One region of the Synechococcus sp. MU1643 genome, then DNA from elsewhere that is predicted to be linked to it. Evidence: predicted binding sites of a transcription regulator. Region 1 holds the regulator's gene; the other holds the start of a gene.
What was found. Region 1 encodes HrcA, which represses chaperone genes, less so after heat shock. Its sites were predicted from a motif close to TTAGCACTCNNNNNNNNNGAGTGCTAA; they were not measured.

Region 1 (6,904 bases):
CGGAGTAGGCCAGATCATCCCTGGGCTGGATTGGGTCCTGGCCTTTGCGGATCAGCTGAAAGGCAGCCACCATCGTGGGGATCTTGGCAATCAGCCGCACCACCGCGTCATAGATGTACTGCGGGTCGTCGATCGCCCGGCGCGAATAGAACAGCCCCAGGGAAGCGGCACTGGACTGCAGCGCGTCCATCGGATGGCCACTGGCCGGGAAGCACTTCATCATGTCCCTCACCCGGAAGCTGACCCGCCGGTGCATTTGCACCGCGTGCTCAAACTCCGCCAACTGGTCACGGCTGGGCAGCTCTCCCCAGATCAGCAGGTAGGCCGTTTCAAGGAAGCTGCTGTTGGCCGACAGATCCTGCATCGGGTAACCGCGATAGGTGAGCAGCCCCTGCTCTCCATCGATATCGCAGATCGCCGACTGGGTTGCCGGCACGCCATCGAGGCCTGGACGCAGTTCGATCCCGGTCCGCGCATGGCGCAGGTCGCCTGTCTGCTGCTGGACCACCGCCTGATTGCCTCTAATAGCAACTTAAATCGTCAATCAACAGTGCTGGCCGAAGCAAGGCCTGCAACTGCCACTGACCCGCGGAACGACGCAGCTGGATCACACCAGCTTTCTTCAGCACCAGGGCACCGGGGGCACACCTCAGAAGAGCGCAGGCCAGATCGCCAAGGTCCGGCTCATGGCCCACCAGACCGAGGTGTCCATCCCACGGCGTCAGCAACGTTTCAAAGGCGCCTCCAGGTTGAAGGCGTTCGTCCACCGCAAGCTCTGAAGCGAGCCCTGCCTCCATAGCCAGTTCCGCCGTTTGCAAAGCCCGACGGTAAGGACTCGAGAGCAGGCGATCCAACCGCAGCCCCCGTTGCACCAGGGCCGCCATCACCAGCTGAGTTCGCTGACGGCCGGCGGCGGTCAAGGGGCGTTCCAGATGGTCCTGGCCCGCCTGGCGGGGTTCGGCGATGCCATGCCGCAACAGCACCAGGTCAGCCAAGCTCGAGCCGGGCATGCAACGGAATCTCGGTACCGCCCTGCTCCTGACGATCAACGTCGATGGCAACCGCAAGGCCGCGGACCTGGTCCTGGAGAGGCCGCCCCGCCATCACCTGCAGCAGGGCCCATGGCCGCCATTGCCCCAACAGTGCGCGGGCGGGCTCATCGGCCAGCATTAGGGCCTGCGCGGGTTGGGAGGACGCTGTGAGCTCCTGCCACTGGTTCAAGCGAGGCTGGAGGGCACGCCCGTTCTGGCGCTGCGCCAGAGCCATCAAGGACTCCCCCCACCAATTCAACGCTGACGAGCGAACCTGAGCCACGGCCAATTGAGCGTCCACCCCCGGCTGGCGTCCCCGCTGGCGCACCAGACGCGTCCAAACGCTCAACACCTCTCCATCGCCCTCCAGCTCAGAACGGGTCAGACCCTGCTCCTGCAAACGGGCGTCCACCGCATCCCGGGCAGGGTTTTGCGGGCGGGTGGCCAGCAGCCAGCCCTCGGGTTGGTCCTGCCAGAGGAGAGGGCCGTCATCGGCTTCAACAACAGCATCTGCCGCCGGCCGGTCCGCCAAGTGCTGCTCCAACACAGGAGCGAACCACTGGGCCAACGGATGGTTTTCGCTGGGATCCAACAAACGGGCTGGACTCTGCAGATGAGCCAGCCAGCGGGCATGGCCGCCGGCCGAAGCGGTCAGATCCGTGAGCCCAGGCCAGGGGGCAGTGCCAAGGGCTTGCTGGAACCCCAGCCTCCCATCCACCGCCAGGGTTGAACCCTCCGGCCGCAGTGATGCCACGAGTCCGCTCAGGTCGTCCCGTTGGGCCACCAGCTCCGGCAGCTGCAACCAATGCTCAAGGGCGTGGGGCGATGCCGTCAACAGAGCCACGCCCTCGCCGAGCTCAGCCACCTGACGCTGCAGGCGTTGATCCCCCAGCTGATGCTGATCCGGGAGCTGCGAGACATCGAGGGCCTGCTCCAGCACGCCCCGGCCTGAGGCCACGAGGAGCAAGTCGTCGTCAATCAAGGCCGTGGCCAGGGGTTGGGGGTCATGCCCCACCAACGCTCCCTGGCCGCTAATCACACCGATGCCGCGATAACTGCTGATCTGCAGGTCGGTGCCCGCCAAGCTGCGGGTCTGCCAGAACCGTTGCAGAAATCGCCGGGCGCCATCGTTATCCCGACTGGTTAAAGCCAACACCCAACCGGCGTTGGTGTCCCCATCGATGAGGGTGAGGCTGACCTCCTCACCAAGCCAGGGCTCCAGCTCAAGACCGAACTGGAGGCCCGCCAAGGCAAAGACGCCTTCGCGCCACTGCCGGGCGCCATCACGGGCATCGCGGCGTTGGGAGGCAGGGGCAACGGCCTGGGCATAGGCCGGCAACCGTCCGGGATCGGCCAGCCAATGGAGGGACAAATCAGCATCCCGGGGCACAAACCGGGCCGCCCGAGGCAGATGCAACGGCTGCTCTGCCAGCTGCAGGGGGCTCTGGCGGTTCATGGTCCAGAGCAGGCCAACGGCCAGCAAAAGCAGCGACAACAGCACAGCGCCGGCAGCGCTGAGGAAGGGGCGAGCCTTCATGGGCCGGCGGTCTCGGGTCGCCTCATTTTTGTCCATCACCGCAGAATGGCGCCATGGGCCAATCCCAACAACCACAACCAATCCAAGCCTCTGAACTGCAGCAATGGCTGCAAAGCGAGCGACCTTCCCCGCAATTGGTGGATGTGCGCGAGGAGGCTGAGCTCGCGATCGCTGCCTTCCCAGGTGCGGTGCTGCACCGCCCCCTGAGCCAATCCAATGCATGGCTTGGAACACTGCAGGCCGACCTCAAACCCGATCAACCCGTCGTGGTGGTCTGCCATGCCGGCATGCGCAGCTACCACTTCGGCCTGTGGCTGCTGGACCAACCTTGGGGCCTTGAGGTGTGGAACCTTGAGGGAGGCATTGATGCCTGGAGCCTTCAGGTTGATCCCAGCGTTCCCCGCTACTGATGAGCAAGCCCCTGTCCCTTCGGCAAGAACAGGTGCTTCAGGCGACGGTGCACCACTACGTCGACACGATGGAGCCGGTGGGCAGCCGCACCCTGGTGCAACGCTTCGGCATCCCTGCCAGCTCCGCCACCATTCGCTCCGCCATGGGGGCACTTGAGCGCCGCGGACTGCTGCAGCAACCGCACACGTCCGCAGGACGCGTTCCCAGTCCGATGGGATACCGGCACTACGTGGATGCGCTGCTACCAGAACCCGGCATCGCCGTTCAACACCTGGAACGGGAGCTCACCGGACTCAGTCTTCGTTGGGCCGGTTTGGACGACCTGCTGATGCATGTGGCACGGCGGCTGACGGATTTCACCGGCCTGATGAGCCTGATCACCCAACCGCAGCAGGAGAACCGCCAATTGGAGACGATCCGTCTGGTGCCCAGCGGTGATCGACTGCTGGTGATGCTGGTGGAAGCCAGTGGCCGGGCCAGCCACCTCAACCTGCGCCTTCCCCACGGGGCTGAAACCGAACTCACCGCGATGGAACGTTGGGCGTCGGCACAGCTCGAGCAGGGAGACCTGAACTGGGAGGCTCTGCCCAGGCAGCTGCTAAGCAGCGGCGCTGTGCTGCGCAACGCCCTTGAACAGCCGACACCCACCAACTCCACGCAAGTGGTGGTGCATGGCCTCTCCAGGCTGGTGAGCGAACCGGAATTTGAAAGCACGTCCAGCCTTCGACCGCTACTTGAACTGATCGACGAGCAACCTGGGACCTTGATCAGCCGCGGTGAATCCGCACGGGTGTGGATCGGGGACGAACATCCGCAGCCAGCGCTGGAGGCCTGTGCCGTAGTTCAGGCCCCCTACCACTGCAACGAGGGGCTGGGCCATGTGGCCCTGGTGGGCCCGATGCGCATGGCGTATGCCACGGCACGGGCGGCGGTGAAGCGGGTGGCCCGGCACCTGGAATTGCTGCTGGCCTGAAGCCAGACCGTCAGAGCTGAGCCCCCAGCTTCTCCGCCACGGTGTTGACGTCCTTATCGCCGCGACCGGAGCAGTTGATCACCACTTCCGTGCCATCAGCCAAGGTGGGGCAAAGCTGCTCAAGCCAGGCGAAAGCGTGGGCGGTTTCCAGGGCGGGAATGATGCCCTCAAGCTCACTCACCAGGCGCAGGGCATCGAGGGCCTGTTGATCGGTGACAGCGGCGTACTCAGCACGCCCGATCTCACGCAGGTAGCTGTGCTCCGGACCAACCCCGGGGTAATCAAGACCGGCACTGATGGAGTGGGCCTCCATCACCTGGCCGTCGCCGTCCTGCAGCAGCAGGCTCATGGCGCCATGCAGCACGCCGGCACGGCCCTCGGTGATCGTCGCGGCATGGCGACCGGTGGCCACGCCATCACCAGCGGCCTCGACACCGATCAGACGCACAGACGTGTCCTGAACAAAAGGATGGAAAAGGCCCATGGCATTGGAGCCACCGCCAACGCAGGCCATCAGCACATCGGGCAGCCGACCGAAGGCCTCATGGCACTGCTGCTTGGACTCTTCGCCGATCACGGCATGGAAATCCCGCACCAACATCGGGTAGGGGTGCGGACCAGCAACGGATCCCAGGATGTAGTGGGTGGACTCAACATTGGTCACCCAGTCGCGGATGGCTTCACTGGTGGCGTCCTTGAGGGTGGCGGTGCCGGCCGTCACCGGTTGCACCGTGGCGCCCAGAAGGCGCATGCGGAACACGTTGAGGGCTTGACGGCGCATGTCTTCCGCCCCCATGTAGATCACACACTCCAGACCGAAGCGGGCACAGACCGTGGCCGTGGCGACGCCATGCTGACCCGCACCGGTCTCGGCAATGATCCGCTTCTTGCCCATGCGTAGCGCCAGCAGGGCCTGCCCAAGGGCGTTGTTGATCTTGTGGGCACCGGTGTGGTTGAGGTCTTCTCGCTTCAGCCAGATGCGGGGGCCACCATCGAGGCGGCGGTAATGAGCGGTGAGACGCTCGGCCTCGTACAACGGTGTCGCCCGGCCGACGTAGTTCTTGAGCAGGTGATTGAGCTCAGCGGTGAAAGCTGGGTCATTCCAAGCATGGACCGCCGCTTGCTCTAGTTCTGCCAACGCCGGCATCAGGGTCTCGGGCACGTACTGGCCGCCGAATCGTCCAAAGCGACCGTGGGCTCCGGGGCGCACCGCTGGCTGCAGGCTGGAGGGATCCGGAGTGCTGGTGTTGGGCAGGGTGCTGGTCACGGATCCACGGCGGAGCGTCGGGTCAGCGTAAGCAGGCGGTCACGCCATGGGGCGCCGCATGGGCAGTCATCGACAATGCAACCCGGTTGCGATGGGTGGATGCCGAAGGGAGGCTGGCAGGAATTCAGCAGTGCCGAGAGCCTGCAACGACCGAGCGGACCTGCGGCGGATCCCACGGCGAAGGCGCAACAAATGGTGCGGGTGCAGCCCACCCGCGGGGGCAAAGGGGGCAAAACCGTGACGGTGATTCGAGGGCTGGAGCTGGATGCAGCGGGCTTCAAAGCGCTGCTTAAGAAGCTCAAATCACGCATCGGCAGTGGCGGTACCACCAGGGACGGCGTGATCGAACTGCAAGGAGATCAGGTTGATCTGGCGCTCGAGCTACTCAGCAAGGAGGGATACCGGCCGAAACGGGCTGGGGGTTAAGGGAGAATGGCCGCCACTTCATGCCGTGGCCATGACTGCCAGCCCTACCTACGGAGAACTCACCAACAAGGGTGCATCCACCAACATCGCCTGGCATGAGGCCTCGGTGGGCCGCGACGAGCGCTCGAAGCAGCGCGGTCACCGCAGCACCATTCTTTGGTTCACCGGACTGTCCGGCTCCGGCAAGAGCACCCTGGCCAATGCCGTTAACGCGGCTCTGTTTGAGAGGGGACTCGCCACCTACGTGCTGGATGGGGACAACATTCGCCACGGCCTCTGCAAAGACCTGGGCTTTTCCGATGCCGACCGTGAGGAGAACATCCGCCGCATCGGTGAAGTGGCCAAGCTGTTCCTGGATGCGGGCGTGATCGTGCTGACCGCCTTTGTTTCTCCCTTCCGTGCTGACCGGGACAAGGCCCGGGGCCTGGTGAAGGACGGTGACTTCCTCGAGGTGTTCTGCGCAGCTGATCTCGAGGTCTGCGAATCCCGCGATCCCAAAGGTCTGTACGCCAAGGCACGGGCGGGGCAGATCAAGGAATTCACCGGCATCTCGAGCCCCTACGAAGCACCGGAGACGCCCGAGCTCAAGATCGACACCGGCAAGCAGGATCTGGCCGACTCCGTGGAGCTGGTGATCAAAGCGCTCCAGGAGCGTGGGGTGATTCCGGCGGCCTGAGTTCGCCGTCGCCGGCCCGGGCGGCATCCGCCAGGGTCTTGATGCAACTGGCCATAGGCACTGCCAACAGCAGTCCCAGCAACTCACCGAAGCCGAAGATGGCGCCCACCCGAGCACCGATCGGCAGAGAGATCAGCAACCAGGCCGGTTGCAAACCCACGATGCTGCCCATCAGCCGCGGTTGGATCACCTGATCCACGATCTGACCCACCACGATCGCCGCGGCGAGCAGCTCAAGGCCTGTGCGGGGGTCTTGAACCGCCAGCACCGCACTCACCGAAACGATCGACACGGCACTGGCATAGGGCACCAATGTGGTGAAGCCGATCAGCACGGCGAACAAGACGCCGTAGGGAATTTTGAGGGCGGTGAAGACCAGAAGCTGACCACCACTGAGAATCAGTGCCAACACCACCTGGCCGGCGAAATAGCCGCGAAAGGTGCGCTCGAGGGTCGTCTGCACCAGATCTCGCCAACGATCAGGCAGCCAACGGGCCAGGCCATCGACGATCGGATCCGCCCCCAACAGCAGAAAAACCGCCAGCACCAGCACGATCACCACATTGATCGTGGTGCCCACCGT
Region 2 (6,904 bases), on a different contig from region 1:
GCAGTTCAAGGCTGGCGTCCCAGTCGTTGTTCCAGGCTCCTTCGGCCTTCAATGCATCGATGGCATCAGCGCTGGGCTGCCAACCGCAGTAGTGCTGCACGGTGCATTGGAGGGCCCGTCGGTAGCTGCCCGCTACATCGCGGATTACACCATCGATGTCGAACAGCAGGATGGTTGGGGATCCCAGAACATCTGACGGGGAGCGGCTGGTAGGTTAGTTGTTTGTAGTTCTGTCTTGAGCGCTGACACCATGACGGTCACCGAAGGCGCTGCCCCTACCGACCAGGAGGTCGCGACTCCGTCCGCCGACGCGGCTGAAGGCGCCACCCAGGCAGCTGAAACCACTGAAAAGCCTGCAGCCACCGAGGGCGAAGGGCGTCCTGTGCTGAAAGGTGCCGCCGCGGCTCTGGCCACGGCCACCATCGATGCCGATGGTGTCCCTTCCGGTTACACCCCCAAGGCCGATGAGGGCCGCTTCCTGCTGAAGATCCTCTGGCTTCCAGACAACGTGGCCCTCGCGGTTGATCAGATCGTTGGCGGTGGCCCCAGCCCCCTCACCTCCTACTTCTTCTGGCCCCGTGAGGATGCTTGGGAAAGCCTGAAGACTGAGCTGGAAGGCAAGAGCTGGATCACTGACAACGAGCGGGTTGAAGTGCTCAACCAGGCCACTGAGGTGATCAACTACTGGCAGGAAGAGGGCAAAGGCAAGAGCCTCGACGAGGCCAAGGCCAAGTTTCCCGACGTCACCTTCTGCGGTACCGCCTGATTCCGCTCCGCTTTTGAGTTTGTCCACAGAAACCTGCCTTCGGGCAGGTTTTTTTGTGCCTGCCACCCAGCGCTCTAACTAAAGACTCAAAAACCACCATTAAAAAAAGCCAGGGGCGGAAACCCCTGGCGCGTTAAATGTCATCCGTGGAACAGTTGGATGAATTCAGTCGGCTGTTTTGCTGGCCTGAAGACGAGCGCGAGCTTCATTGAGCTTTTGCTGGGCTTTGAGCTTTTCTGGAGAAGCAGGTTGGCCTTCCATGCCAGCCACAACGGTGGTGGCTTTCTGGAAAGCGGTCTCGGCGGCAGCGCCATCGATGGCGCTGCCCAGCTCGGCTTTGTTCACCAGAACGGTGACTTCATCAGCATCCACTTCGGCGAAACCACCCATCAGGGCGATGGAGTTCCAAGCACCGTTGGCACGCACCCGAAGCACGCCGATGTCGATGGCGGTAAGCAGGGAGATGTGGCCAGGCAGGATGCCGAGTTGACCGGTGGTACTGGGCAGGATCACCTCGTCGGCGCTGCCATCAAAGACGTTCTGGTCTGTTGCCAGCACGCGGAGGGTGAGGGACATGAACCTTGGTTCGAAAAGAGAACGGACTGTCGAGAACGTGATCGGGGGTGTGATTCACACCCCCGCAGTGATCACTTGGTTTCGGCGGCGATCTTCTCGGCTTTGGCTTTCACTTCCTCGATGTTGCCCACCAGGTAGAAGGCGGCTTCGGGAAGGCTGTCCAGCTCACCGGCAAGGATCTGGTTGAAACCAGTGATGGTCTCCTCCAGCTTCACGTACTTGCCGGGCATACCGGTGAAGATCTCGGCCACGAAGAAAGGCTGGGAGAGGAATTTCTCAACCTTGCGGGCACGATCCACGGTGCGACGGTCGTCTTCCGACAGTTCGTCGAGACCCAGAATCGCGATGATGTCCTGCAGTTCCTTGTAGCGCTGCAGGGTGGACTGCACGGCGCGGGCGGTGCGGTAGTGCTCGTCACCTACCACAGCTGGCTGCAGCATGGTGCTGGTGGAATCCAGAGGATCCACAGCGGGATAGATGCCCTTGGAGGCCAGGGCACGGTTCAGCACCGTGGTGGCGTCGAGGTGAGCAAAGGTGGTGGCCGGAGCGGGGTCTGTCAGGTCGTCAGCAGGAACGTAAACGGCCTGGATCGAGGTGATCGAACCTTCAACGGTCGAAGCAACGCGCTCCTGCAGTGCACCCACGTCGGTGCCGAGGGTGGGCTGGTAGCCCACAGCAGAAGGCATGCGGCCCAGCAGTGCAGAGACTTCGGAACCGGCCTGCACGAAGCGGAAGATGTTGTCAACGAACAGCAGCACGTCCTGCTTGTTCACGTCGCGGAAGTGCTCCGCCATGGTCAGAGCGGAGAGACCCACGCGCATGCGAGCGCCGGGGGGCTCGTTCATCTGGCCGTAGCAGAGGGCCACCTTCGACTTGGAAAGGTCATCAGCGTTGATCACGCCTGATTCCTTGAATTCCTCGTAGAGGTCGTTGCCCTCACGGGTGCGTTCACCCACACCACCGAACACAGACACACCGCCGTGCTCCTTGGCGATGTTGTTGATCAGCTCCTGAATCAACACGGTCTTGCCCACACCGGCGCCGCCGAACAGGCCGACCTTGCCGCCCTGGCGATAGGGAGCCAGGAGGTCGATCACCTTGATGCCGGTCTCGAACACCTTGGGCTTGGTCTCAAGCTCAGTGATGTTGGGGGCATCCCGGTGGATGGGAGCGGTGGTTTTGGTGTTGACGGGGCCCTGCTCGTCGACGGGCTCACCCAACACGTTGAAGATGCGGCCGAGGGTGCATTCGCCCACGGGCACGGAAATCGGTGCACCGGTGTCAACGGCTTCCATGCCGCGCACCAGACCGTCGGTGCCACTCATGGCAACGGCACGAACCCGGTGATCACCCAGAAGCTGTTGAACCTCAGCGGTCAGGGCGACGTCATCGCCTGCGGGGTTTTTCCCCACAATGCGCAGGGCGTTATAGATCTTGGGCAGTTTCCCGGCGGGAAATTCCACGTCCAGAACCGGGCCGATCACCTGACGGATCACACCCTTGGTGCCAGCAGATGCAGGAGCAGAAGCGACCATAGGAAGGAGAGTTGCGGGAACAGGCGCTACGCGCTCGGACCCATTCAGAGCGGCGCAACCTTACCACTGCTGTGGTTGCCCACTATCGGTTCGGTCACCCGCACAGCTGGAGGTCTGGCCTGAGGGGTGATCAGTTGAATACGTTGGCACTCATCGGCATCGAGTGCCAACTCGCGTCGATGCGTGGCGCATTGCGCCCTGTCCCTGCTCCTGCAAATACCCATGGCTGCTGTTTCTCTCAGCGTCTCGACCGTCAAACCCCTCGGCGATCGCGTGTTCGTCAAGGTCTCTGAATCCGAAGAGAAGACCGCCGGCGGCATCCTTCTGCCTGACACCGCCAAAGAAAAGCCCCAGGTGGGTGAAGTGGTTCAGGTGGGCCCCGGCAAGTGCAACGACGACGGCAGCCGTCAGGCTCCCGAAGTTGGTGTGGGCGACAAGGTCCTCTACAGCAAGTACGCCGGCACCGACATCAAGCTCGGCAGCGATGAATACGTGCTGCTGTCCGAGAAGGACATCCTGGCTGTCGTCAACTGAGATCAGCCCCGCTGAAATTGCGGCTTGAGTCTCAACTCAGCCTTCCTTACCCATCCTCTTCATTAGGAAACGCCTTCCATGGCAAAGCGCATCATCTACAACGAGAACGCCCGTCGCGCTCTCGAAAAAGGCATTGACATTCTCTGTGAAGCCGTCGCCGTGACCCTGGGTCCCAAGGGTCGCAACGTGGTGTTGGAGAAGAAGTTCGGTGCACCTCAGATCATCAATGACGGTGTCACCATCGCCAAGGAGATCGAGCTCGAAGACCACATCGAGAACACCGGTGTTGCTCTGATCCGTCAGGCCGCCTCCAAAACCAACGACGCTGCCGGTGACGGCACCACCACCGCGACCGTTTTGGCCCATGCCATGGTCAAGGCGGGTCTGCGCAATGTGGCTGCCGGTGCCAATGCCATCACCCTGAAGAAGGGAATCGACAAGGCTTCCGATTTCCTGGTCAGCAAGATCAAGGAAATGGCCAAGCCCATCGCTGACAGCAACGCCATCGCCCAGGTCGGCACCATCTCCGCTGGCAACGACGAAGAAGTCGGCAAGATGATCGCCGATGCCATGGACAAGGTTGGCAAGGAAGGTGTGATCTCCCTCGAAGAGGGCAAGTCCATGGAGACCGAGCTCGAGGTCACCGAGGGCATGCGCTTCGATAAGGGCTATATCTCCCCTTACTTCGCCACCGACACCGAGCGGATGGAAGCCGTCCTCGACGAGCCCTACATCCTCCTTACCGATAAAAAGATCGGTCTGGTGCAGGATCTGGTGCCCGTGCTGGAGCAAATCGCCCGCACCGGCAAGCCTCTGCTGATCATTGCTGAGGACATCGAGAAGGAAGCCCTCGCCACCCTGGTGGTGAACCGTCTGCGGGGCGTGCTGAACGTGGCCGCCGTGAAGGCTCCTGGTTTCGGTGATCGCCGCAAGGCCATGTTGGAAGACATGGCTGTGCTTACCAACGGTCAGCTGATCACCGAAGACGCTGGTCTCAAGCTGGAGAACGCCAAGCTCGAGATGCTGGGCACCGCCCGTCGCATCACGATCAATAAGGACACCACTACCATCGTTGCCGAAGGCAATGAGGCGGCTGTCGGCGCCCGCTGCGAACAGATCAAGAAGCAGATGGACGAGACCGACTCCACGTACGACAAGGAGAAGCTGCAGGAGCGTCTGGCCAAGCTGGCCGGTGGCGTGGCTGTGGTGAAGGTGGGTGCGGCCACCGAAACCGAGATGAAGGACAAGAAACTCCGTCTCGAGGACGCCATCAACGCCACCAAGGCGGCTGTTGAGGAAGGCATCGTTCCTGGCGGCGGCACCACCCTGGCTCACCTGGCTCCTGCCCTCGAGCAGTGGGCTGCCTCCAGCCTGTCCGGCGAGGAGCTGATCGGCGCCAACATCGTGGCTGCTGCTCTCACCGCTCCGTTGATGCGTATCGCTGAAAACGCAGGTGCCAACGGCGCTGTTGTGGCTGAGAACGTCAAGGCTCGCGCTGGCGCCGAAGGCTTCAACGCTGCTTCCGGCGAGTACGTCGACATGCTGGCTGCCGGCATCGTCGACCCCGCCAAGGTGACCCGCTCTGGTCTGCAAAATGCCGCGTCCATCGCTGGCATGGTGCTGACCACCGAGTGCATCGTGGCTGATCTTCCCGAGAAGAAGGAAGCAGCTCCTGCCGGTGGCATGGGCGGCGGCGACTTCGACTACTGATGAAGTGCGGGTGGTCGAGCGACCACCCGATCACGCCAACTCCAGTCATGCCAAGAGGTCCTGTGGGGCCTCTTTTTTATGCTCGGAAGCTGTCTTGCAAGGCCTAGGTTTTACAAGACATGTGGCTTGTAGGGGGCGGCGTCAGTTGCAGGCCATGAAGGTTGGTGAGGTGCATCTCTGCACCGGTTAACGTATTGCTATGTATGGTTGTGTCGGGACAAATGCCCCAACGCCCCGGTGCCTTTGCCGCCCAGTTTGCTCCTGAGACGCTGCAGCGTTTCAAGGACCTCTGCCGACAGCAAGACAAGGCCTACTCCAAGGTGTTGGAGCGTCTTGCACTGTTGTACGTCGAAACGGATGGAGGAATTCTTGCCACAGCCAGCACGGCTTCAGCGCCGTCAAAAGGTGCGCAAAAAAGGCAAGTCCAAGTCGAATCTCTGCAAAATAAATTGCTGGAAGATTTGTTGAAGCGTGTTGAAATCCTCGAAAAGAAGGAAACAAAAACGTTGTACGAGCTCGATCGGGTCTACAAGGAAATTGCTTTTCTGAAATCAGGTTTGCAAAGCCCTGGATGAGATTTTTGCCCTCTCGTCCCTGAGCGTTTTGGGCTGCAATTACTTGGTTGTTTTGGGCAAATTCTGTCGATGCTTGGCTTCGGCATCGAGTTAGTGGTCTATGGATTTTCGGTCAACGATTTGTTGGATAATTTTGATGCTTCTGAAGCGTCACAACTTAAGTTCAAGGCCGCTATGGCTTTCGTCAATTCGCTGTTTGAAGACCTCTTGGTTTTTTGATCTTGCAATACAACCTTGGTTTTGCCTTGGCTTTCTGGATTCGTGTTCTATGAGCTTATTTGAGCTTCTTGTGGCTCGCGAAATTGATCGAAGCAGAGAGGTAAGTTGAGAACGAGCAATTCAACCATCAGGTTGAAGCTGCCTGCAAAGAACGCATGCTCAAAATTGGGTTTCTGAACGGGTTGATTCAGTTCAGCCAACCTGCACTCAGGATCACGGCCAAAGACAAAAATAATGCCAGGCATGTCCATGTCAGCCGGTTCAACGTTGCTTCAGCACTGCTCGCGCTGCTGAACATGGAGCTGCCGCTCGCCGCCAAACCACCCATGCCATCACCTTTGGGGCTATGCAGCAGCACTAAGACGATCAACAGAAGGCCGGTACCGATCCAGCTCCAGGACAAAATTGAGTTCAACATCAGACGGAAAGAGGAAGGCGAGCGGTCTTGGGGGTGGGATCCATGTGGGACATGGGTGCAATCAGGCTTTGGCCGGTCATGGCCGCCGGTTGAGGTAGGTCAAGAATCTGCAGCAAGGTCGGAGCAATATCGGCAAGGCCTCCGTTATCGCGGAGTGTGATCGCGTTGCCATGGCCAGGAAGCTTGCGCCGTTCTCCCTCGATCAGGATCGCTGGTACAGGATTGGTGGTGTGGGCGGTCCAGACTTGACCATCCGGGCCCTGCATCATCTCTGCATTGCCATGATCAGCCGTGATCAGCATGGTTCCGCCCTGACGCCCCACCGCATCCAACAACCGGCCAATGCAGCCGTCCACGGTTTGGATGGCCTCCTTGGCGGCATCCATCACACCGGTATGCCCCACCATGTCGGGGTTGGCGTAGTTGATCACAATCAGCGAATAGTCCGCCTTCTCAATGGCTGAAATACAGCTGTCGGTGAGTTGCTTGGCCGACATCGCCGGTGAAAGGTCATAGGTGGCGACCCTCGGCGAGGGCACCAAGTGACGCTCTTCTCCCGACAGTGGCTGTT

Region 2: the regulator HrcA is predicted to act here: its motif matches at 3,021-3,047, upstream of groES (co-chaperone GroES).

Annotation. Positions count from the first base shown of each region.
Region 1 covers NZ_VTKY01000002.1:306,382-313,285, reverse strand. Annotated here, with positions in the region: gene FZX09_RS05855 (citrate synthase) at 1-508, opposite strand, end outside; gene sixA (phosphohistidine phosphatase SixA) at 522-1,010, opposite strand; gene FZX09_RS05845 (DUF3352 domain-containing protein) at 988-2,568, opposite strand; gene FZX09_RS05840 (rhodanese-like domain-containing protein) at 2,622-2,978, shown strand; gene hrcA (heat-inducible transcriptional repressor HrcA) at 2,978-3,952, shown strand; gene trpB (tryptophan synthase subunit beta) at 3,963-5,219, opposite strand; gene FZX09_RS05825 (translation initiation factor) at 5,319-5,645, shown strand; gene cysC (adenylyl-sulfate kinase) at 5,677-6,321, shown strand; gene FZX09_RS05815 (AI-2E family transporter) at 6,281-6,904, opposite strand, start outside.
Region 2 covers NZ_VTKY01000004.1:127,513-134,416, reverse strand. Annotated here, with positions in the region: gene FZX09_RS08250 (TIGR01548 family HAD-type hydrolase) at 1-187, opposite strand, end outside; gene FZX09_RS08245 (30S ribosomal protein PSRP-3) at 251-766, shown strand; gene atpC (ATP synthase F1 subunit epsilon) at 932-1,342, opposite strand; gene atpD (F0F1 ATP synthase subunit beta) at 1,414-2,877, opposite strand; gene groES (co-chaperone GroES) at 3,100-3,411, shown strand; gene groL (chaperonin GroEL) at 3,490-5,121, shown strand; gene FZX09_RS08220 (hypothetical protein) at 5,343-5,696, shown strand; gene FZX09_RS08215 (hypothetical protein) at 5,766-5,915, shown strand; gene secG (preprotein translocase subunit SecG) at 6,103-6,333, opposite strand; gene gpmI (2,3-bisphosphoglycerate-independent phosphoglycerate mutase) at 6,333-6,904, opposite strand, start outside.